Regions from separate parts of the Streptomyces sp. NPDC055400 genome, predicted to be linked through region 2. Evidence: riboswitches for the same ligand, from Rfam matches in the RefSeq annotation. Region 2 holds a riboswitch; each other region holds the start of a gene.
What was found. Region 2 has a riboswitch for cyclic di-AMP ahead of ACWIGU_RS24565 (transglycosylase SLT domain-containing protein). Riboswitches for the same ligand answer to the same signal wherever they lie in the genome.

Region 1 (2,257 bases), on a different contig from region 2:
AGGGCGGCGCGCAGCTCGTCGAGATTGCCGTCGCGCACCATCTGCCAGAACTCGGCGCCGTCCGCGGGGTCGGTCAGCGGCAGGTTCACGTTCCGCACGCCGGGCAGCGTGACGTCAGGGCCTTCGAGGCGCTGGTCGGCGGCGTTGCGGAAGTCGAAGATCGTGTGCAGCCCGAGCGAGGAGAGGAACGCGGCGTCCTCGTCCGTGGCGTGCGCGAGGTGACCGCTGCGGAACAGCACGCCCTGCTTGACTCGACGGCCGTCCACGGTCGGGAGACCACCCACGTCGCGGAAGTTGCGCACTCCGGCCAACTCGGGCTCGGTGGACGGGACCTGCTGCGTCACGGGGGCTCCTCCCGGTCGGCCGCGGCGCTGCTCGCCTGCGGGCGCCTTTGACGATACGACACGGCTGCCAGGGGCAACCATGTGAGAGGCGGCAGGTGATTGCATGCCAGATGCCCGAAATGAGGCGATACCTAACTAATTGCGTTCTACGAAATAACTGGCCCCGCAATGCGCCTATATGGTGACCAATGCGTGAGCAGGGTCATAGCCGTGACCGTACGTGGCGGCCGGGCCGAATGAGTTTCCAGTAGGTATCGCAGTCGCAAAGATCGTAAATAGACGGAGCGTGACGGCTTTTTCCGGAAAGGGCCATTTAAGGATCAAGAACCGGAATGCCCGGGGGGATTCGCGCCTTGTCCCCGCGCTCCCCGCTCGCTTACGTTCAGCGCAATCCGGACGGACCGCCTCATCCTGCCGCCGCCCGGAATCCGCACATCGATCCGTGCTCGGCAGGAGCGGGGGACCCAGGTAGACCGCCGTGTCCGGCACACCGGCCACGGCTCGGGGTGAAGCCGTGCCCGAAAGGGGTGCGGCCGGGCAGCTCCAGCCCGAACCCGACAGCTCACCTCGCAGGCGACGGAGAGGAACCCCCCATGCCCGCGAAGGGTAAGCACCGCCGTCCCAAGTCCCAGCGCTTCGCGCGCTCGATCGCCGTCGCCGCAACGGGCGGCGTCGCGCTCGCGCTGCCGCTGATGGGTGCCGCCGACGCCCACCCCGCGACCCCCGCGGCCGCCCACTCGGTCGCGCAGGCCGTCGCCGCTCCCGCCGCGGCCAAGACCTACGTCGTGAAGGCCGGGGACACCCTTTCGAAGATCGCCGACGAGCAGAACGTCAGCGGCGGCTGGAAGAAGCTCTACTCCGGCAACCGCTCGGTCATCGGTGGCGACCCGTCCGTGATCCGCCCGGGCCTGAAGCTGACGATCGGCCAGAAGGCCGCGGCCCCCGCCACCCAGGCCGCCGCGCCCAAGGCCGCGGCGGCGACCACCACGGGTTCCGGCTACGTGCTGCCCGTCCAGGGCGCCTCCATCGGCACGGCGTACAAGACCGCGGGCGCCATGTGGTCCAGCGGTTACCACACCGGTGTCGACTTCGTGATCCCGACGGGCACCCCGCTCAAGGCCATCGCCGCGGGCACGGTCGTGTCGGCCGGCCTCGACGGCGCGTACGGCAATGAGGTCGTCATCCAGCACGCCGACGGCAAGTACTCGCAGTACGCCCACATGTCGTCCCTCTCCGTCTCGTCCGGGCAGACCGTGACCGAGGGCCAGCAGATAGGCCTCTCCGGCGCGACCGGCAATGTCACGGGTCCGCACCTGCACTTCGAGATCCGCAGCACCCCGAGCTACGGCTCGGACATGGACCCGGTCGCGTACCTCCGTGCGCACGGGGTCTCTCTCTGACCTCGATGGCGTGACGTCGCTCTGTCCCTGACGGTGTGACGTGAAGGGGCGGGTCCGGTTCCGGGCCCGCCCCTTCGTCGTATCCTCCGCCGCGTCCCGTCGTATTCCTGAAATCGCGAAACTGACCGGGTGGGCTATATCACCACCCGTCAACCCCTTCCTACGGTCGCGTAGGTCACATCGCAGGGTGAAAGATGTGTGGTCGTGGCAAACGAATCGAGATCACTCAGCGGCGGCACGATTCGGTCCTACGCGGCGGTGGGGGACAGCTTCACCGAAGGCGTCGGGGACCCCGGTCCCGACGGGGCCTTCGTGGGCTGGGCCGACCGTCTCGCCGTCCTCCTGGACGACCGGACCCCCGAGCACTCCTTCCGGTACGCGAACCTCGCCGTGCGCGGCAAGCTCCTCGACCAGATCGTGGAGGACCAGCTCCCGCGAGCCGTCGAACTCGCCCCGGACCTGGTGACCTTCGCCGCCGGCGGCAACGACATCATCCGTCCCGGCACCGACCCC
Region 2 (2,257 bases):
GGTCCGACCAGGGGCCCGCCGGGTCGGTCGCGGAGACGAGCAGATTGCCGCCGCCCAGGCTCACATTGGTGACGACCAGCCAGAAGCGGCCGTCGTGGTGGCGCAGCGTCGGCGCGTAGATCCCGGCGGAGGAGGGTGTGTCCCAGGGCAGCCGCAACTGGCCGGGCCGGTCGAGGACGTTGCCGATCTGCCGCCAGCGCACCAGGTCGCGACTGTGGAAGAGCGGAACCCCGGGGACGTACTCGAAGCTCGAGCACGCGAGGTAGTAGTCGTCGCCGACGCGGCAGACGCTGGGGTCCGGGTGGAACCCGGGGATGACCGGGTGTGGGTCTGCCATGCTGTCTCTCTCCATCGTGTCGAAGCGCTTCGATTCGCGGGGAGGATATGCACGGGGGTGTTGGCGCGCAAGGGGTTGGACAGGACGTAAAACGGCCCTGAAGTCCCGTCATGCTTACGGGACTTCAGGGCCACGGCATCATCGATGTGCTTCATCTGGCAGACGTCGGGCTTCCGTTCGGACGGAGTGGACCGCGGCGTCCTCCGAGCTGGAGCCGACTGTCAGTACGCGCCGTTCACGTTGTCGATCGAGCCGTACTTGTCGGCCGCGTAGTTGCAGGCGGCGGTGATGTTGGCGACCGGGTCGTAGCTGTTCATCGACGTGCCGGGCACGTGGTACGCGGTGAACGTGGGGTCGATGACCTGCAGGAGCCCCTTGGACGGGGTTCCAGCGACAGCGTTGGAGTCCCAATTGTTGATGGCCAGCGGGTTGCCGGAGGACTCGCGCATGATGTTGCGGTGGATGCCCTCGTAGGAGCCGGGAATGTTGTGCTTGGCCATGATGTCGAGCGACTCCTTGATCCAGCCGTCGAGGTCGTTGGTGTACGACTTCTTGGCCGGGGCAGCGGCGAGCGTGGTCCGCTGCTCGGAGCGGTCGGCCCGCTCGGCGGACGCCCTGGTGGCTGCGGGCTCGGCCGGGCTCTTCTTGCCGAGCGTGAGCTTGACACCGGGGTGGATCAGAGCCGGGTCGTCACCGATCGTGGCCCGGTTGTCCTGGTACAGCTTCTTCCAGCCGCCGCTCAGAGAGTGCTCTCGAGCGATCTTGACGAGGGAGTCGCCCGCGGTGACGACGTACGTCGTGGGGGCCGCGGCGCTCTTTGCGGCCGGGGCGGCCTGCGCCGCGCCGGCGCTGGTCGCGCCGAGCACCGGAAGAACGAGCACAGCCGCGCCCGTGCCTGCGGCGGCTATGCCCCGGGTGAGCGAGATGGACTTGGTGCGGCGGTGCTTTCCCTTTGAGGGCATGACGAGTTCCTCTCCGTCGCCTGCGAGGTGAGCTGTCGGGTTCGGACGGGAGATGTCCGGTCGCACGGCGAATGCGACTTCACCCCGAGCCGTTCCGGAAACCGGATCGGCGGCTTACCTGGGTCCCCCGCTCCTGCCGTGCGTAACCGAGTGGGTGGGAGGGAATCCGGATAGCGGCAGGATTCGGCGTTCCATCCGGATTGACGGTGACATTAGGCGAGAAAGAGCGCACAGAACAAGGCCAGAATTCCGAGAACGGAATGTGAGAGCCCTGTCTCGGCCGACCGGAACCTGCCGCTCTCTTTGATCAAAAAGCCCAACCTTCTTTGTGCAGAAGGGAAGTGGGCTCAGCAGGGCTCGGGGCGCGCGTCCGTCCGTGTGACACGGTTCACTGAATGGGACGCGGGCTGGAATGCCGCTCGATTGCGTGTCAGAGTGCCATATTTCGCGTGAATGACGAGCGATATGTGTGTAGCGTCGCGTACGCGGCTAATGATGCGAAAATATGCTTCTTTTCTCAAAAGCGGACATAATGTCGTGTCCTGTTTGTTACGATATGGGATGTATTGCCATCAATGCTGGCTCGGTCGCGCGGACCGATGGACGCCCCCGCCGCACGGTTCATGGGTGGATGTCGATAGGGATGGAGCCTGAACGTGGCCTTGTGCGGTTCGGCTGCGGGATCGACTGACGTGCGGCCGGGCTCCCTTCATCATCGGAATGCACTTCCCGCCGGCCTGATGGGCTCGCGGGATGCCCGGGGTCGGGACAGGTGAGGGCTCCTATGCCGCACCCGGGATCCTCTGCGACTGCGGTTTTCCGGGCAGGTATCTCTCTGCGTGGGAGGCCTGGTCGATCCCAGGACTCAGTGGTCGACGCAGCGAGAAATGGGAACTTCGCACGCCCCCGCGCCGGGTCGGACTCGAACCGAAGATCGGCCGCGAAGGAGCGCAGGAAT
Region 3 (2,257 bases), on a different contig from region 2:
CCCCGCGGCCGCTGTCGGCCGACCCCACCAGCTCCCTGACCAGCGCGTACTGCGCGTGGTTCGTGTCCTGGTACTCGTCGACCAGGACGTGGCGGAAGCGGCGGCGGTAGTGCTCGGCGACGTCCGGGAAGGCGCGCAGGAGGTGCACCGTCGTCATGATCAGGTCGTCGAAGTCCAGCGCGTTCGCCTCGCGGAGGCGGGACTGGTACATCGCGTAGGCCTGGGCGAGGGTCTTCTCGAAGCCGTCGGCAGCCTGAGCTGCGAAGTCTTCCTCGTCGATCAGCTCGTTCTTCAGGTTCGAGATCTTGGCGCTGAAGGACTTCGGCGGGAACTTCTTCGGATCCAGGTCGAGGTCGCGGCAGACCAGGGCCATGAGGCGCTTGGAGTCGGCGGCGTCGTAGATCGAGAACGACGACGTGAAGCCGAGCTTCTTCGACTCGCGGCGCAGGATGCGGACGCAGGCGCTGTGGAACGTCGACACCCACATCGCGTTCGCCCGCGGGCCGACGAGGGACTCGACGCGCTCCTTCATCTCTCCCGCGGCCTTGTTCGTGAACGTGATCGCGAGGATCTGGCCGGGGTGCACACCGCGCTCGCCGAGGAGGTACGCGATGCGGTGCGTGAGCACGCGGGTCTTGCCGGACCCCGCGCCCGCCACGATGAGCAGCGGGGAGCCGCCGTGGACGACGGCCGCCTTCTGGTTCTCGTTCAGCCCGTCGAGGAGCGCCGCCGGGTCGAGCGCCGGGCGTGGGGCGCCGTCCCGGTAGTACTCGTCCCTGGCCGGGGGCACGTCGAACTTCCCGTCGAACAGGTCGTCCGGAACGTGCTCCGGAGCCGTGTCGTCCTCGGGCGGCGGCGGGGCATGCTCCTCACTGGCCTTCGAAGCCGTGAGGTCCGCCAGGAAGCTGTCGTCAAAGAGGCTGCTCATCGCTCTACGAGTCTAGGCCGCCCCACTGACACCCACGGCCGTCCCGGGAACTTCCCCCCGACTTCACGGGCCCGGCCACCTCTCGTAGTGCAGCAATCACCCTCAGCAAGGGTTACCGGAGGTCACGAACGAGATTGCCGAAGGTCACGAAAATGTATCGGGCATATCGAACATCAACCTTCACAGCAGCCACACGAGTTGGCTAGCGTGCTCCGCGGGCCGCCCGTCCCCCCGCCGGCAACCGCGCCGCGAGCGGGTCGCCCCCGCTGAGTTCAGTACGCCGAGAGGCATGGAACCGGGGACCCACGACCTTGGGGTGAATCGGCCGACGACCCGTCAGGGCACGGCCGTAGGGCAGCCTTCCGAACCTCCGCCCGAACCCGACAGCTAACCCGGTAGGCGGTCATGGGAAGGAGACGCGACCCTTGGCGTCGCACCGCAAGCCGCGCACCAGAACACCCGGCCCCCGCACCGCCCCCGTCGTCGGCATCACCACGGCGGCCCTCACCTCCATCGCCCTCCTCTCGCAGACCGCGACCGCCGCCCCCTCCGCGCCGCCGAAGCCGAGCCTGGAAGAGGTCCAGAAGAAGGTCGACACCCTCTACCACCAGGCGGGCGTGGCCACGGAGAAGTACAACGCGGCCAAGGAGCGCACCACCAAGCAGCAGAAGCGCGTCGGCGACCTGCTCGACGACGTCGCGCAGCGCACCGAGAAGCTCAACAAGGCCCGCCAGGAGCTCGGCACCTTCGCCGCGGCCCAGTACCGCACGGGCGCCGTCTCCGACACCGCGACGCTGCTCCTCGCCGACGACGCGCAGGACTACTTCGACCAGGACCAGCTGATGAGCCGGCTCACGAGCCGCCAGAAGAAGGCCGTCGACGACTACCAGACCGAGCAGGCCGCCACCACGAAGAAGCGCACGGAGGCGACCAAGAGCCTGGAGACGCTGACCACTTCGCAGGCCACGCTCAAGAGCACGAAGAGGGACGTCCAGCAGAAGCTCGGTGACGCCCGCGAACTCCTGTCGAAGCTGACCGCCGAGGAGAAGGCGCGGCTCGCGGCGATCGAGAAGAGGAAGCAGGAGGCCGCCAGGAAGAAGGCGGAGGAGCTGGCGCGTCAGCAGGCCGAGGCGGAGGCCAAGCGCAAGGCGGCCGAGGAGGCGAGCCAGAAGGAGAACCCGGACACCGGCACCGGTTCGGGGACGGGTACGAGCTCCGGGAGCACCAGCAGCGGTTACGCCACCAAGGCCGCGAAGGTCATCGACTTCGCCGAGGCCCAGATGGGCAAGCCGTACGTGTGGGGCGCCACGGGCCCGGACTCGTACGACT

Region 1: linked by a shared signal. The riboswitch ahead of ACWIGU_RS01380 (M23 family metallopeptidase) and the one ahead of ACWIGU_RS24565 (transglycosylase SLT domain-containing protein) in region 2 are both predicted to bind cyclic di-AMP.
Region 3: linked by a shared signal. The riboswitch ahead of ACWIGU_RS22170 (NlpC/P60 family protein) and the one ahead of ACWIGU_RS24565 (transglycosylase SLT domain-containing protein) in region 2 are both predicted to bind cyclic di-AMP.

Annotation. Positions count from the first base shown of each region.
Region 1 covers NZ_JBSHLM010000001.1:326,025-328,281, reverse strand. The annotation lists gene ACWIGU_RS01385 (tyrosine-protein phosphatase) at 1-344, opposite strand, end outside; cyclic di-AMP (ydaO/yuaA leader) riboswitch at 753-933, shown strand; gene ACWIGU_RS01380 (M23 family metallopeptidase) at 938-1,744, shown strand; gene ACWIGU_RS01375 (SGNH/GDSL hydrolase family protein) at 1,949-2,257, shown strand, end outside.
Region 2 covers NZ_JBSHLM010000009.1:238,350-240,606, reverse strand. The annotation lists gene ACWIGU_RS24570 (glycoside hydrolase family 43 protein) at 1-337, opposite strand, end outside; gene ACWIGU_RS24565 (transglycosylase SLT domain-containing protein) at 559-1,299, opposite strand; cyclic di-AMP (ydaO/yuaA leader) riboswitch at 1,302-1,466, opposite strand.
Region 3 covers NZ_JBSHLM010000008.1:160,892-163,148, forward strand. The annotation lists gene pcrA (DNA helicase PcrA) at 1-928, opposite strand, end outside; cyclic di-AMP (ydaO/yuaA leader) riboswitch at 1,197-1,345, shown strand; gene ACWIGU_RS22170 (NlpC/P60 family protein) at 1,354-2,257, shown strand, end outside.